2 regions of the Agrobacterium salinitolerans genome follow, and region 2 is predicted to be linked to the other one. Evidence: riboswitches for the same ligand, from Rfam matches in the RefSeq annotation. Region 2 holds a riboswitch; the other holds the start of a gene.
The links. Region 2 has a riboswitch for S-adenosylmethionine ahead of metA (homoserine O-acetyltransferase MetA). Riboswitches for the same ligand answer to the same signal wherever they lie in the genome.
Positions count from the first base shown of each region.

Region 1: linked by a shared signal. The riboswitch ahead of O9X91_RS01815 (O-succinylhomoserine sulfhydrylase) and the one ahead of metA (homoserine O-acetyltransferase MetA) in region 2 are both predicted to bind S-adenosylmethionine.

Region 1 covers NZ_JAPZLN010000001.1:379,246-387,135, forward strand. Annotated here, with positions in the region: gene uppX (Wzx-type polysaccharide biosynthesis protein UppX) at 1-107, shown strand, start outside; gene O9X91_RS01785 (transporter substrate-binding domain-containing protein) at 145-906, opposite strand; gene O9X91_RS01790 (glycosyltransferase family 2 protein) at 1,077-3,008, shown strand; gene O9X91_RS01795 (hypothetical protein) at 3,214-3,507, opposite strand; gene aqpZ (aquaporin Z) at 3,560-4,285, opposite strand; tRNA gene O9X91_RS01805 (tRNA-Gly) at 4,415-4,488, opposite strand; gene O9X91_RS01810 (2'-deoxycytidine 5'-triphosphate deaminase) at 4,545-5,642, opposite strand; SAM riboswitch at 5,716-5,794, shown strand; gene O9X91_RS01815 (O-succinylhomoserine sulfhydrylase) at 5,838-7,022, shown strand; gene apaG (Co2+/Mg2+ efflux protein ApaG) at 7,255-7,647, shown strand; gene O9X91_RS01825 (Hsp33 family molecular chaperone) at 7,702-7,890, opposite strand, start outside.
Region 2 covers NZ_JAPZLN010000001.1:1,604,863-1,612,752, forward strand. Annotated here, with positions in the region: gene O9X91_RS07705 (ABC-F family ATP-binding cassette domain-containing protein) at 1-482, opposite strand, end outside; gene O9X91_RS07710 (thiamine diphosphokinase) at 487-1,140, opposite strand; SAM riboswitch at 1,230-1,306, shown strand; gene metA (homoserine O-acetyltransferase MetA) at 1,390-2,316, shown strand; gene O9X91_RS07720 (aldose epimerase family protein) at 2,390-3,409, shown strand; gene mtgA (monofunctional biosynthetic peptidoglycan transglycosylase) at 3,425-4,072, opposite strand; gene O9X91_RS07730 (polyprenyl synthetase family protein) at 4,310-5,224, shown strand; gene O9X91_RS07735 (YiaD family glycine zipper/OmpA-like lipoprotein) at 5,255-5,917, opposite strand; gene ispG (flavodoxin-dependent (E)-4-hydroxy-3-methylbut-2-enyl-diphosphate synthase) at 5,984-7,234, opposite strand; gene O9X91_RS07745 (MFS transporter) at 7,355-7,890, opposite strand, start outside.

The DNA.
Region 1 (7,890 bases), 1.2 Mb from region 2:
GAACGATCGGCAGCTATTTCATGGTGGAAACCGCCATCGCCGCCGCCGTGTGGATCGCGCTTCTGCGCCTGCGCCGCAATGAAGAGGTTTTCGCGCCAGCCAAATAAGAGCTGGCATAGGAGCCGATCTGGTGGCCGGCTCTCCCTAATAGAGCCCATAAGGGAAATAACGCCGGTAGATTTCTTCCAGCCTGCCGTTACGGGAAAGGGCCGCCAGCGCTTGATCGAAAGCCGGAACAAGCACGTTGTCGGGATCGACGGTCATGATGGATAGGCCTTCACCGAGAAACCTGTCGGACATGTAGGGACCGCCGTAGAGTGCGCAGCAGCCTTCGGACGCGCTTCCGGAAACCCAGAAAGGCAGACGCAGACCGTCGGCGAAAATGGCGTCTACCTTGCCTTTCTTCACCGCGTCATACATCGGTTCGTAGCCGTCGAAGCCCTCAGCCGCGGCCTTTGGAAAGAAAGCCTTCAGCATCTGTTCGTGCCGCGAGCCAGCAACCACACCCACCTTCTTTCCCGAAAGCGCATCAGCACCGGAGCCGGTGAATTTCGCCGCCTTGTTCACCGCAAGACGGGCGGGCATCAGGAGATAGGGCCGCGAGAAGGTAAAACTCTTGCGCAGGTCGGCGGTAGTGGCGAGGCCGGAAATCACAGCTTCGCCCTCGCCCAATTCCAAAGCCGCCTCCAGCTCGTCAAATGGCAGCGCCTGCACCTGGCATTTGCTTTCGACCTTCAACTGAGCGCAGATTTCACGCACCAGATCGACATGGAAACCCGCAAGCCGGCCTTCCTGATCGGTAAAATTGAAGGGCGGGAAATCGACCGACATCAGAAATCTGATGCGGGGAACGGAAGAAAGATCGCCGCCCGGAAACCGCTCCTGCGCATCGAAAAGCACCGGCATCCGGTTCCCGTCCGACAGGCCTTCTGCACGCACATCGCTAAAAAAACCAGTAAATTGTAAAGCGAAAGCTAAAGTAAATCCGAAACTTATATTCCGCGTTACATTCGTCATTCTCATCTATACTATCCGTGGCAGGAAGTTGGGCGTTACCATGACGGCGGCGGCGATGCATGGATTATTTTAGGCAATATACACGAGATTCGTTTCGCATGACGCCGGCGACACGAAAAATTGCATTTTCCCACGCCAGTGAAAATCCACTCCCAACCGCTTCCGAACAGGACCAGACCGGACAGGTCCGCTTTCTCTCTTCGCTGGGATTGGGCGGACCCTATATCGAGGCATTCGAACAGCGGGCTCTGGAAAATGGCTCAACTTTGGAGGAGGAATTGCTGGCAAGCGGTCTCGTCACGGCGGATGCCTATTTCGGCGCTTTCGCCAGATTCCTTCGGTTGCCGTTTCTCCCGGAAATCGGCCCGGATCGCGTGACGGACTTGAACGGGCTGGACACTCAGCTCTCCGAACCAAGGTTCCTGCGGCTGACACCGCTGAACGGCACGCCAACGCTGCTGATTGTGCCGGAACTGGCGCGGATGGCGTCGCTGAAAAACATGCTGGATCAGCGCCCGCGTCTTCTCGACGATTTTGCCGTGACAACCCCGCAGGCCATGCGCGGCGCAATCTGGAAAGCGGGCGAGACCCGTCGCTTGGCGGAAACCCAACAGCTGCTTTTCAACACGGCGCCACACCATTCCGCCAGGATCACGCTTCACGGCGAGCAGGGTTTTTGCAGCGGCGTTCTCCTTACCCTGCTTATTCTGTCGCTGGTGTTTTATACGGAAGCGGCATTTACGTACCTGCATGCCACCCTGACGATGCTTTACCTCTTGACCCTGCTTTTCAGGCTGTTCGCGCTCTTCCATCTATCCATGGAAAAGGACGCCACCTTGCCTCTTCGGCAGGAAAGCCAATTGCCTGTCTATACTGTTCTGGTGGCGCTTTACCGGGAGGAGGACGTCGTCGGGCAGCTCATCGGCGCATTGGAGCGTCTGGACTGGCCCAAATCCCGACTGGACATAAAGCTTGTCTGCGAGGCAGACGACGGTGCGACAATTGAGGCGATCCAGCGGATGAATCCCGGGCCGCATATAGAGGTTGTCAGGGTGCCGCCCTCCTTACCGCGCACCAAACCAAAGGCCCTGACTTACGCGCTTTCCGGCGCACGCGGCGCATTCGTTGTCATCTATGACGCCGAGGACCGGCCCCATCCGCAGCAATTGCGCGAAGCCTATAGCGCCTTCCGCAACCAACCCGACGAGCTAGCCTGCCTGCAGGCCCCGCTTATCATCAGTAATGCTTCTTTCTCCTGGCTCAGCGCGTGTTTCGCATTGGAATATTCCGCCCTCTTCCGCTGCATCTTACCTGCCCTTGCCGCACATGGCTTGCCGCTGCCGCTTGGCGGCACCTCCAATCATTTCCGGACCGCCGTGCTGCGGAAGGCTGGCGCCTGGGACCCCTATAATGTAACGGAAGACGCCGATCTCGGCCTCCGGCTGCATCGGCTGGGTTATCGTTGCGGCGTTATCCGGCGACAGACGCTGGAGGATGCGCCGACCTCACTATCCGTGTGGCTGAACCAGCGAACACGCTGGTACAAGGGCTGGCTGCAAAGCTGGCTGGTGATGACCCGTGCGCCCTTTGCGACCGCGCGCGGCATGGGATGGTTTGCCTATGTGGTCTTTCAACTGCTGATCGGAGGTATGCTTCTGTCGTCGCTGGCGCACCCCCTGCTCTTCGTTTCGCTGGCATTCATGACCATCGCTCTTCGGGAAAATGGCGCCGACCTGTTGCTCTCCTGGCAGGGTCTTCTGTTTTTTATCGATGTGCTGAATATCGTCGGAAGCTACACGATCTTCGTCCTGATGGGCCGCAGCAGAATGATCGCCTATGAAAGACGGCATGTCGGAAGGCGGTGGCTGGCAATGCCCGCATATTGGCTGATGCTGTCCATCGCGGCCTGGCGGGCCGTGGTGGAACTCAAGACCAAACCCTTTGCATGGAACAAGACGCCACACGCGCCAGCCGTCAAAAATACCTCATGATCCGGTATCTTCGATAGAACCAAAACAATCGAGATACTTGTTTCGAGTAACGGCGGCTCACGGCTCCTATCACATTGCCGCTGCCAGCAAAGCCGCCTCAGGCCTTACGTTACCGCCGTCATCGATAACGCGAGCCGTTCCTTGCCGAACAAAGCTCCTCCTTCGGCAAGGTCCTTCATTTCATCTTGAAGGCGACCGAACCGCTCTACTTGGCAACGAGCTTGTTCTTAATCAGGCCGACGATGATCTGCACGATCAGACCGCCGACACCGCCGCCAACCAGCTGGCCGGCGAGAGCGCCGATATCCACGCCACCGGCTGCCGCGTCTCCCGCCGCGCCGAGCAGCGAACCGAGCACAGTTCCGCCGCCGAGTCCGCCGATGGCGCCCGCAATCAGATTGCCGAGCGAACCAAGATCGGAGTCCTTCACTATCTTTCCGCCCGCCGTGCCACCTACCGCACCGCCGACGATCTGGGCCAATATCGAAGCAAGATCCATGTCATCCTCCTCAGTCGTTTCCCCGACCATTCGAGGAAACAAAGCCTCTTATTCATGTCTGGGCAGGTTGAACCGAACCGGCATGGCCGGCCTTCTCTTCCTCGCCGAAGATTTTCCAGATCGCGGCTCCGATGGCGCCGCCGAGGATCGGAGCGAGCCAGAACAGCCAGAGCTGCTGCAGCGCCCATCCGCCAACGAACAATGCCTGTCCCGTGGAGCGGGCCGGATTGACAGATGTGTTGGTGACCGGAATGGAAATCAGATGAATAAGGGTAAGGGCAAGACCGATGGCGATCGGCGCGAAGCCGACCGGAACCCTGCCATGTGTCGAACCCAAAATAACGATCACGAAAAACGCCGTCAGGATGACTTCGATCAGCAGCGCCGATACGAGAGAATATCCACCCGGCGAGTGTTCGCCATAACCATTGGCGGCAAAACCGCCAATGTCAGCCCCCGCCTTGCCGGTGAAGATGACATAAAGCGCCGCAGCTGCGACGATCGCCCCCAGAACCTGCCCCACGATGTAAGGCAAGAGGCTCGCCGCCGGGAATTTACCCGCAACGGTGAGGCCGACTGAAACGGCCGGATTGAAGTGACCGCCCGAAATGCCGCCTACCGCATAGGCCATGGTCAGAACCGTCAGACCGAAAGCGAAAGCGACGCCAAGGAAGCCGATGCCGAGCTCTGGAAAGGCTGCGGCAAAAACCGCACTGCCGCATCCCCCGAACACGAGCCAAAAGGTTCCCAGAAATTCCGAAAGAAGTTTGCGACTCATAACACTTCCCCTATGTTACGACCGCATCAACTATTACGTGCAATTTAATTGTAGTCAAGCTAAATCACATATTCGCTCGGTCCGCGAATGTAACGGCGGCAAGAGGCCTATTATTTGCTGGGGTGGAATTGGAGCGGGTGAAGGGAATCGAACCCTCGTATTCAGCTTGGGAAGCTGCTGCTCTACCATTGAGCTACACCCGCACCGCGCATAAGACATCGGATAGTTCGCAGCGGGTGTCAAGCACCCGCCGGGTTCGTTATTCGGCGCGGAAATGCTTGGAGAGCTTCAGTCCTTGGGCCTGATAGTTGGAGCCGAGGCCGGTTCCGTAGAGGCCTTCCGGTTTTTCCAGCATATGCTCGTAAACAAGCCGACCGACGATCTGCCCGTGTTCGAGGATGAAGGGCACTTCGTGGCTGCGCACTTCGAGCACGGCGCGGCTGCCGGTGCCGCCCGCCTGCGCATGGCCGAAGCCCGGATCGAAGAAGCCGGCGTAGTGCACACGGAATTCGCCTACCAGCGGGTCGAAGGGCGTCATTTCAGCCGCATAGAGCGGCGGAACGTGGACAGCTTCGCGCGAGACGAGGATATAGAATTCGTCCGGGTCGAGGATCAGTTCGGCGCGGCCGCGCGCGTAGAGCGGCTCCCAGAAATCGAGAACGTCATGCTGGGCCTTCTTGTCGACATCCACCACCGCCGTGTGATGTTTGCCGCGATAACCGATCAGTCCGTTTTCGCCGAAACCCTTGAGGTCGATCGAAAGCGCGATGCCGCCGCCGGTCACGTTGGGCGTGTCGCTGGCGACCAGCATTTCCGTCTCGTGCAGCTTCAGCAGTTCACTTTCGTTGAGCAGCGAATGGCCGGTGCGGAAGCGGATCTGCGACAGGCGCGAGCCGCGTCGCACGACGATCGGGAAGGTGCGCGGGCTGATTTCCAGATAGAGCGGGCCGGCATAACCCGCCGGTATCTTGTCGAATTCCTGCGCGCCGTCAGTCATGACGCGGGTGAAGATATCGAGGCGGCCGGTAGAGCTTTTCGGATTGGCCGACGCCGACATGTCCGCCGGCAGCGCGAGGCTTTCCATCAAGGGGACGATATAAACGCAGCCGGTTTCCAGCACCGCGCCCTGGGTGAGATCGATCTCGTGCAGGCTCAGACGATTGAGCTTGTCGATCACCTGGGTTCCCGGACCGGGCATGAAGCTGGCGCGCACGCGATAGGCCTTCGAGCCGAGCCTGAGATCGAGGCTGGCGGGCTGGACCTGATCAGCATCGAGATCGGCCTCGCTCTTCAGCTTGCCGCCCGCAAACAGCGCCCGGATTGCGCCATCCGCCAAAATGCCCGTGGTTCTGGTCATGGTTGTCATTCCTTTTTACGGCGACAAAACCAAAAGGAAAGCATTGACGCAAGCCGATAACGGCAGTATGGCAAGCTTATCCCGTGGTGATTTGGCCGGTCGGCTTGCAGCCACGTTAAACAAGTGGCTAAAAAGACCGGGTGCTAGGAACCGGTCTGCTTTTGCGGCCGGTTTTTTTGTTTTGAAGGGGATCACATGAGCAATAAATGGCGCCCGGCAACCCAGCTGGTTCACGGCGGTACGCTACGCTCACCGTATGGTGAAACGTCGGAAGCAATCTATCTGACCCAGGGTTTCGTCTACGAAAACTCCGAGGCCGCCGAAGCGCGCTTCAAGGGCGAAACAGACGGTTTCATCTACGCCCGCTATGCGAGCCCTACCAATGACATGTTCGAAAAACGCATGTGCCTGCTGGAAGGCGCTGAAGACGCCCGCGCGCTTGCCTCGGGCATGGCCGCCGTCACCGCCGCCATCATGTGCCAGCTACGCGCCGGCGATCACATCGTTGCCGCACGCGCCCTCTTCGGCTCCTGCCGCTGGGTGGTCGAGACGCTTGCGCCGAAATACGGCATCGAATGCACGCTGATCGACGGACGCGATCTCGGCAACTGGGAAAAGGCGATCCAGCCGAACACCAAGCTGTTCTTCCTCGAAAGCCCAACCAACCCGACGCTCGAAGTGGTTGATATTGCCGGTGTGGCGAAACTCGCCAACCAGATCGGCGCGAAAGTGGTGGTCGACAACGTCTTTGCGACGCCGCTTTTCCAGAAGCCGCTCGAACTCGGCGCGCATATCGTCGTGTATTCGGCAACCAAGCATATTGACGGTCAGGGTCGCTGCCTTGGCGGCGTGATCCTTTCCGACAAGAAATGGATCGAAGAAGAACTGCAGGATTATTTCCGCCATACCGGCCCGGCCATGTCGCCTTTCAATGCCTGGACGCTTCTGAAAGGTATCGAGACGCTGCCGCTGCGCGTCAAACAGCAGACGGCCAATGCCGGCAAAATCGCCGATTTTCTCGCGGAGAACGACAAGGTCGCCAAGGTCATCTATCCCGGCCGCGCCGATCACCCGCAGGCGGACATTATCGCCCGGCAGATGTCGGGCGGTTCGACGCTTGTGGCTTTCGAACTGAAGGGCGGCAAGGAAGCGGCCTTCAAGCTGCAGAACGCGCTTGAGATCGTGAAGATTTCAAACAATCTCGGCGACGCCAAGAGCCTCATCACCCACCCCGGCACGACGACGCACAAGAACCTCACTGACGAGGCGCGCGCCGAGCTCGGCATTTCCGGCGGCACTCTGCGCCTTTCCTGCGGCATCGAGGATACCGACGATCTCCTGGAGGATCTGGCAAAGGGTCTTGCGGCCGTTTCGGCCTGAGAATTCAATCGGCAAGTCGCCATGGCCTGACCGCGTGTCGGGCCATGGTTCGCCTGTCCAGCCCGAAAGACCGCATCAGGCAACCAATATTTACCTTTACCGTTATCCCTAACGGTGGAAAAAAGCGCATCAGGAGACGCCTCCTGCCCGTCAAGTCATTCATTTTCTTGACGATAGCCAGAGCCTATAGTGTAGGATACGGCGGCAGGCATAATATCGAGGTGTGGCGCGTATGTATCGTGCTCTGACAAGGGATATCGAGGTAACGGTCGATCCGTATTATCTCGAGGAACAATCCGACCCGGATGACGATCGTTACGTCTGGGGCTACAAAGTCGTGATCGCGAACAATTCCGATATTCCGGTCACCCTCGTCAATCGCTACTGGCACATCACCGATCAGAACGGTCAGGTGGATGAGGTCTATGGACCGGGCGTCGTGGGTGAGAAGCCGCATCTGAAACCGGGCGACAGCTACGAATATTCCTCCGGCTGCCCGCTGGATACACCTTCCGGCCTGATGTTCGGCCATTATGAAATGGAAACGGAAAATGGCGAGGTGTTCAACGTCACCATACCCGCCTTTTCGCTGGATTCACCGGGTCTGATGCGGGTTCTGAACTGACCACGCGCCCGGCAAATGAAAAAGCCGCACTCTTTATAGGGCGCGGCTTTCTATTCAGGCATTTTCAAATTCGCTGACATCGTAGCGATAGGTGGTGGAGCAGAACTCGCAGGTCACGGCGATAGCGCCGTCTTCCTCGCTCGCCTTGATCTCCTCGGCAGTGAAGCCTGACAGCACACCCTTGATCTTGTCCCGCGAGCAGCTGCAACGGTCGAAAACCGCCTGCGGATCATAGATGCGCAC
Region 2 (7,890 bases):
TCGCTTTCAAGCCATTCGATGGTGGGAAGATCGAGATGGTTGGTCGGCTCGTCCAGCATCAAAATATCCGGCTCAGGCGCCATGACGCGGGCAAGTGCCGCACGGCGCGCCTCGCCGCCTGAGAGGCTCTCCGGATTTTCCTGTCCGGTAAGGCCCAGATGTTCGAGAAGATAGGTGACGCGATAGGGATCGTCACCCGGTCCTAACCCCGCTTCCGCATAGGCCTGGACGGTGGCGTAACCGGCAAAATCCGGTGCCTGTTCCAGATAACGAATGGTGGCGGCGGGGTGCCGGAAAACCTCGCCCGACTGCGCCTCGACGAGACCCGCGGCGATCTTCATCAGGGTGGACTTACCGGAACCGTTGCGCCCGACAAGGCAGATGCGATCGCCGGGTTCCACCTGGAGATTGGCGCCGTCGAGCAGCGGGGTCACGCCGAAGGTCAGCTTGATATCGTCGAGTTTCAAAATTGGGGGTGCCAAGGCGTCAGGCTCCGGTCAGGTCATAAGGGCGGGCGAGCACGATGGCTTTTCCGCTTTTCAGCGAGAAATGCACGGGGCCGCCATTCGCGACATTGGAAATAGTGCGGGACGAACCGAAAGCAAGCGCGAAATCCTTCAACGGATAACGCACATTGCCGATATCGAGCCCCTCAAGGGCGGTAAATCCGGCAACCGAAAACAGCGAAGCGGGCGGCAGATCAATGGCGAGCGAACCGGCAAGCAGCGGCCTCGCCTCTTCCTCACCAGAGGTCAGCGTCACCTCGAAACCGCGCTCCGCAAGCGCTACGGCATAAAGAAGGTGTTGCAGAGCATGGTCGCTTCGTGCGCCGCCAAGCGCGCCCACCAGCAGCAGCGAATGCGCGCCGCGCGACAGTGCCTCGGAGACCGCGATCTCACCATCTGTCACTGCCTTTGCCGCCGGATAGGGTTGCCGCGTCACATCGGGCCAGGCGTTGAGCAGCTCTTCATTGGCGGAATCGAAATCCCCAACCCACAGCTCGGGCACAAGGCCAAGCGGCCCGGCATGGCGCATGCCGCCATCGGCCGCAATCACACGGCTGTCCGCGACCGCCTCTTTCAGACGACCGGTAACCGTGACATCGCCGCCAAGCAGAATGGTGAAGCGCTCTTTGTTCATGCCCTGCCTTACCGCACCTCGGCCGAAAATGGAAAGCAGAAACCCGATGAAATCAGCCTATATTGATTTTCGCCGGCTTCGGGATTATGAAACCCCTCAGTGGTGATTTGCCGACCGGCTTGCAGCCACTTTAAAGAAGTCGCTAAAGGGTCGAGGAAAAGGGCAATTTCCTGGGACCGGTCGCGATTTCGCTGCCGGTTTTTTTGTTTTCGCAACGTTCTTTACGCGACCCGGAAAAGAGAGTTCGACATGCCGATCAAGATTCCCGATACGCTTCCCGCCTTTGAGACCCTCGTTCATGAGGGCGTGCGGGTCATGACCGAAACGGCGGCCATCCGGCAGGATATCCGCCCGCTCCAGATCGGGCTTCTCAACCTCATGCCGAACAAGATCAAGACCGAAATCCAGATGGCGCGCCTCGTCGGCGCCTCGCCGCTGCAGGTGGAATTGTCGCTCATCCGCATCGGCGGCCATCGCGCCAAGAACACGCCGGAAGAACATCTCCTCTCCTTCTACGAGACGTGGGAAGAAGTGCGTCACCGCAAGTTCGACGGTTTCATCATCACCGGCGCGCCGATTGAGCTGCTGGAATATGAGGACGTCACCTATTGGAATGAAATGCAGAAGATATTCGAATGGACCCGCACCAATGTTCATTCGACCCTCAACGTCTGCTGGGGCGCGATGGCCGCCATCTATCATTTCCATGGAGTGCCGAAATACGAGCTGAAGGAAAAAGCTTTCGGGGTCTATCGCCACCGCAACCTTTGCCCCTCCTCGATCTACCTCAACGGCTTTTCGGACGATTTTCAGGTTCCGGTATCACGCTGGACGGAAGTTAGGCGCGCCGATATCGAAAAACACCCCGACCTCGAAATCCTGATGGAATCTGAGGAAATGGGCGTGTGTCTGGTGCATGAAAAGGCAGGCAACCGTCTCTATATGTTCAATCATGTCGAATATGATTCGACCTCATTGTCCGACGAATATTTCCGTGACGTGAATTCCGGCGTTCCCATCAAGCTGCCGCATGATTATTTTCCGCACAATGATCCGGAACTAGCCCCGCTCAACCGTTGGCGCAGCCATGCCCATCTGTTTTTCGGCAACTGGATCAACGAAATATACCAGACGACGCCCTACGATCTCGAATCCATCGGCAAACTCGCTGCGTAAATTGCGGATTGCGAATTGCCGGAAAATGACGCAACGTCCGCCGGCAATTCATGGCAATCGGGAGAATGACGTTATGAGCGACGCGGCGGTGCGGGAGAATTTCGGTTTCACGGCGACCGGCGAAAAAGTCGAACGCGTCACCATCTCGAAAGGCGGGCTGACGGCCAAGATCATCAGCTGGGGCGCCGTTATTCAGGATCTGCGTCTTGAAGGCCACCAGCCGCCCCTCGTGCTCGGCTTCGACAAGTTCGAGGACTATAAATATTCCTCCTATTTCGGCGCCACCCCCGGCCGCAACGCCAACCGTATTGGCGACGGCCGGTTCTCGATCGACGGGCACGAATACCAGCTGGAGCTCAATGAAAAGGGCGTAAGCCACCTGCATGGCGGTAGCGACGGCATGGGCAAACGCAACTGGATGCTGATGGAACATGGCGAAAGCCATGTGGTTCTGCAGATTATCGACCCCGATGGCCGCGCCGGTTATCCCGGCAATTGCACGGTCACGGCCACCTATACGATCCTCGACGGCGGCGTGCTTTCGGTGGTCTATGAAACGGTGACCGACCAGCCGACCATCGCCAATGTCTGCCAGCATTCCTACTTCAATCTCGATGGCGCAGACACCGCACTTGGGCATGAGATCAGCATCGCGGCTGATTTTTACCTGCCCACCAACGACAAGCAGATACCGACGGGCGAAATCCGCTCCGTCGAAGGCACCGTCTTCGACCTGCGCCACCCGACACCGATGCGGCGCAAGGAGAATGGAGAGCAGGTTCTCTACGACCATAATTTCTGCCTCTCGCCAGAGCGCCGCGCCAAGCGCAAGGTCGCCCGCGCCTATTCGTCGGCCTCCGATATCGCCCTTGAAGTTCACACCACCGAACCCGGTGTGCAGTTTTATTCGGCCTTCAAACTGGATGTTCCGGTTCCCGGCCTCGATGGCCGTCGCTATGGCCCCTTTGCCGGTTTCTGCCTGGAAACGCAGATATGGCCGGACGCCGTCAACCACGCGGATTTCCCGCACGCCATCCTGCGGCCAGGCGAAACCCTGCGACAGGAAACCGATTATATTTTCAAGAAAGGCTGAAGCGGCACGCCGGGATCAATCCAGCACGCAGCCGACGTAGCCGCCGGAGGCGCGGGCGCGCCGTTCGATGAGGCTAGCAAGCCGTTGCAGCCCGCGTCCCGGCTTGCTGGCGACGCGGTCGATTGGATTGGGTAATGACACAGCCAGCAGCGCCGCCTGACGGGAGCTGAGTTTTGCGGCCGGCACCTTGAAATGGTGCTGGGCGGCAGCCTCGATACCGTAAATTCCCGGCCCCCATTCCGCAACGTTGAGATAAATCTCCATCATCCGCTTTTTCGACCACACGAAATCGGCGGCAATCGCCAGCGGCAATTCCAGCCCCTTGCGCAAAAACGAGCGGCCGTTCCATAAGAACAGATTCTTCGCCGTCTGCATCGGAATAGTGCTGGCGCCGCGGGTGGAAGCCCCCTCAAGCGCATCGCTGACCACGGATTGCATCTGGTTCCAGTCCACGCCGCCATGGAAACAGAATTGCCCGTCCTCGGACATCATCACGGATTGCACGAGGCGCGGCGAAATATCCTCAAGCGGCACCCAGCGTCTATCATAACCCTGCAGAGTGACCATATCGGTCAGCATCAGCGTCGAAACAGGCCGGATGAATGGCAACGCATAAACCGGAATCAACAGATAGGGCAGAATCAGCAAAACCAGCATGGTCATGACGATACGCTTTGCCAACGTGCGAAAATCCACCTTCTGCCTGCTTCGGTCTTCCGCCAGCACGGCATATTCTGCGTCGCTTTCAGGCGTACTGCTCAATATCCGTCCCCGCGCCCCACGCCAATTGAAGCCTTTCATAGTCCATTGCCGCCTTGAAGGCGAGTCCGGTGACACCGTTGCGACCCCGGAATCACGAAAAGGTTTGCCTGCATTCGTCCGGCATGCCAAAGAGCGCGCATGGACGCTCAGATGACGAATTTCGAAACGAGACTGCGCGAAAACGCGGCAAAAACCGAAGCCCTGCTTGGCCGCCTGCTTTCCGGCGACGCCCGCGCGGATGAGATCACGCGCCCGCAAAACCTGCTCGACGCCATGCGCCATGGCGTGCTGAACGGCGGTAAACGCCTGCGGCCCTTCCTCGTCATCGAAAGTGCTGCCCTTGCGGGCGGGAATGCCGAAGCCGCCCTTTATGTCGGCGCGGCACTGGAATGCCTCCATTGTTATTCGTTGGTTCATGACGATCTGCCGGCCATGGACGATGACGACCTGCGCCGCGGCCAGCCGACGGTGCATCGCAAATTCGATGAGGCAACCGCTATTCTCGCGGGTGACAGCCTGCTGACGCTTGCCTTCGACATCATCGCCTCGGATGACAATCCGCTAGCCGCGGAACGCAAGGCCGCGCTCGTGCTTTCGCTTGCCCGCGCAGCGGGCATAGGCGGTATGGCTGGCGGCCAGGCGCTCGATCTCGCTGCGGAAAAGAAGGCACCCGATGAAGCCGGCGTCACTACATTGCAGGCTATGAAAACCGGCGCACTGTTACGTTTTGCCTGTGAAGCGGGCGCAATTGTTGCTGGCAGCGACATTTCCGAAAGGCAAAGGCTGCGTCTCTTCGGCGAAAAGATCGGCCTCGCCTTCCAGCTTGCCGACGACCTTCTGGATTTGACGGCCGACGCCGCCACCATGGGTAAGGCCACCGGAAAGGATGCCGCTCGCGGCAAGGGAACGCTTGTGGCGTTGCGCGGCGAAGACTGGGCACGTCGCAAACTGCAGGAGCAGGTGGCGGAAGCCAGCGAACTCTTGGCCCCTTATGGCGAAAAGGCCGCAATTCTCATCGCGGCCGCCAGATTCATCGCTGAACGAAAAAGCTGAGCGGCTTCCACTCAGCTTTTCATCACCCAATCAGCCCTTGAGCGGCGAAATCAGCACTTCGACGCGACGGTTCTGGGCGCGGCCATCCGGCGTTGCGTTCGAGGCGATCGGCTGCGACGGGCCGAAGCCGAGCGTCGAAATACGGCGCTGGTCGACGCCGCGCGCGCCGAGATAATTGGCGACCGACGCAGCACGACGTTCCGAAAGGCCCTGATTGTAACCGGCGCTGCCGGTAGAATCGGTATGGCCGTTGATGTCGATGAGCGTGCGGTTGAACTTGTTAAGCACGATGGCGACAGAATCGAGCGTCTGATAGAATGGCGGGATGACCTGATCCTGGTCCGTCGCGAAGGTGATGTTCGACGGCATGTTGAGAACGATGCTGTCGCCACGGCGGGTAACCGAAACACCGGTTCCCTGAAGCTGGGCGCGAAGCTCTGCTTCCTGGCCATCCATGTAATTGCCGATGGCGCCGCCGGCGAGCGCGCCGATGCCCGCACCGATGAGCGCTGCATTGCGGCGACCGGTCGGCGAACCGCCGACAGCCAGACCACCCAGAGCACCGACCACGGCGCCGATGCCGGCGCCGCCCGCCGTGTTCGAAATCTTCTGCTCACCCGTATAGGGATCGGTGGTGGTGCAGGCGGAAAGATAGGTCCCGCAAAGGGCGACGATCGCGATTTTTTTGATCATGTGTTTTGATGCTCCGAGAGGTTCAGGAGGTATGACAATGGAATTCCGGCCTTTTCACGCTACTCTTTACTCCGCCGCATCTTTCCGGCCAAAACGCTTTTCGATGTAATCGATCACAAGCGCTTCAAAATCGGCGGCGATGTTGGGACCACGCAGGGTCAGCGCCTTTTCGCCATCAATAAAGACGGGCGCTGCCGGGCTTTCGCCGGTTCCGGGCAGCGAAATGCCAATATCGGCATGTTTGCTTTCGCCGGGCCCATTGACGATGCAGCCCATGACGGCAACGTTGAGCGCCTCGACCCCGGGATATTTTTCCCGCCATATCGGCATGTTTTTGCGAATGTCGTTCTGGATGTTCTGGGCCAGTTCCTGAAACACGGTAGACGTGGTGCGCCCGCAGCCAGGACATGCCGCAACGACCGGAATGAACTGCCGAAAGCCCATGACCTGCAGCAGTTCCTGCGCCACCTGGACCTCGCGGGTGCGGTCGCCATTCGGCTCCGGCGTCAGCGAAACGCGGATCGTATCGCCGATGCCATGCTGAAGCACGTAACCCATGGCGGCGGACGAGGCGACGATGCCTTTCGAACCCATGCCCGCTTCGGTCAGGCCGAGATGCAGGGCGTGGTCGGAGCGTTCCGACAGCATGGAATAAACGGCGATCAGGTCCTGCACCTGGCTGACCTTGGCCGACAGGATGATGCGGTTGCGCGGCAGGCCGATTTCTTCGGCAAGCTCGGCGGAAATCAGCGCCGACTGAACGATCGCTTCTCGCGTTACCTGACGGGCGGAGAGAGGGAAGCCTTGCTCCTTGTTCCTGTCCATCAGGGTCGTCAGCAATTCCTGATCGAGCGAGCCCCAGTTGACGCCGATTCGCACCGGCTTGTCGTAACGGATCGCCATTTCCACGATCTCGCCGAACTGCTTGTCCTTCTTGTCCTTGAAGCCGACATTGCCCGGATTGATGCGGTATTTGGCCAGCGCCTCGGCACAGGCAGGGTGATCGGCGAGAAGCTTGTGGCCGATATAATGGAAATCGCCAACAAGCGGCACATCAAGCCCAAGACGCAGCAACCGCTCGCGGATTTTCGGCACCGCGGCCGCACTCTCGTCGCGGTCGACGGTGATGCGCACGATTTCCGAACCGGCGCGGAACAACGCCGCCACTTGGCTGACCGTGGCGTCGATATCCGCCGTATCGGTATTGGTCATCGACTGCACGACGACGGGCGCGCCGCCACCGACGATGACACCGCCCACGTCTACGGCGACGGATGCGCGGCGGGGCTTGGGATCGTAATCGGCATGTGACGTCATGGCGGTCTCTGGAGCTTGCGGCAAGGTCTGGCAATTGAGGTGAAACAAGGGGGCCGGCTTGTCAACACCCAACGCATGAGAGCTTCTACTTTACCGCAATCATGGCAAAATTCGAGACGCCTATTCCTTGCCCGCGCCATCCGCATGGCGCGCGAGCCGCGAAAGCAGCAGAACCACCACATGCAAGAGCGGCAAGGCGATGAAAACGCTGGCAAGGCCGGTATGTTCGGCAATGAAGCCGATGGCCGATGGCGCCACCAGAATGCCGGAATAGCCCATGGTGGTGACCACCGAGAGACCAATGCCAGGCGCCAGTCCCGGCATGTTGCCGGCGGCGGAAAAGGCAATCGGCACCATGTTGGAAATACCGATGCCGGCAATCGCGAAGCCGATGATCGCAATAGTGGAATTTCCCGCAAGACCGGCAATCATAAGACCGATAATCGACATGGCCGAACAGAAGCGCAGGGTCGCCACGGCGCCGAAGCGGTCACGCACCAGATCGCCGGCAAACCGCATCGCCGCCATGGTCATGGAAAAGGCCGCAAAGGCAAAACCGGACTGCGATACGGAAGCACCGAGTTCATTGCGCAGATAAAGCGCGCCCCAGTCGAGGATAGCGCCTTCAGGAATCATCGAGAACAGAGCCATCAGGC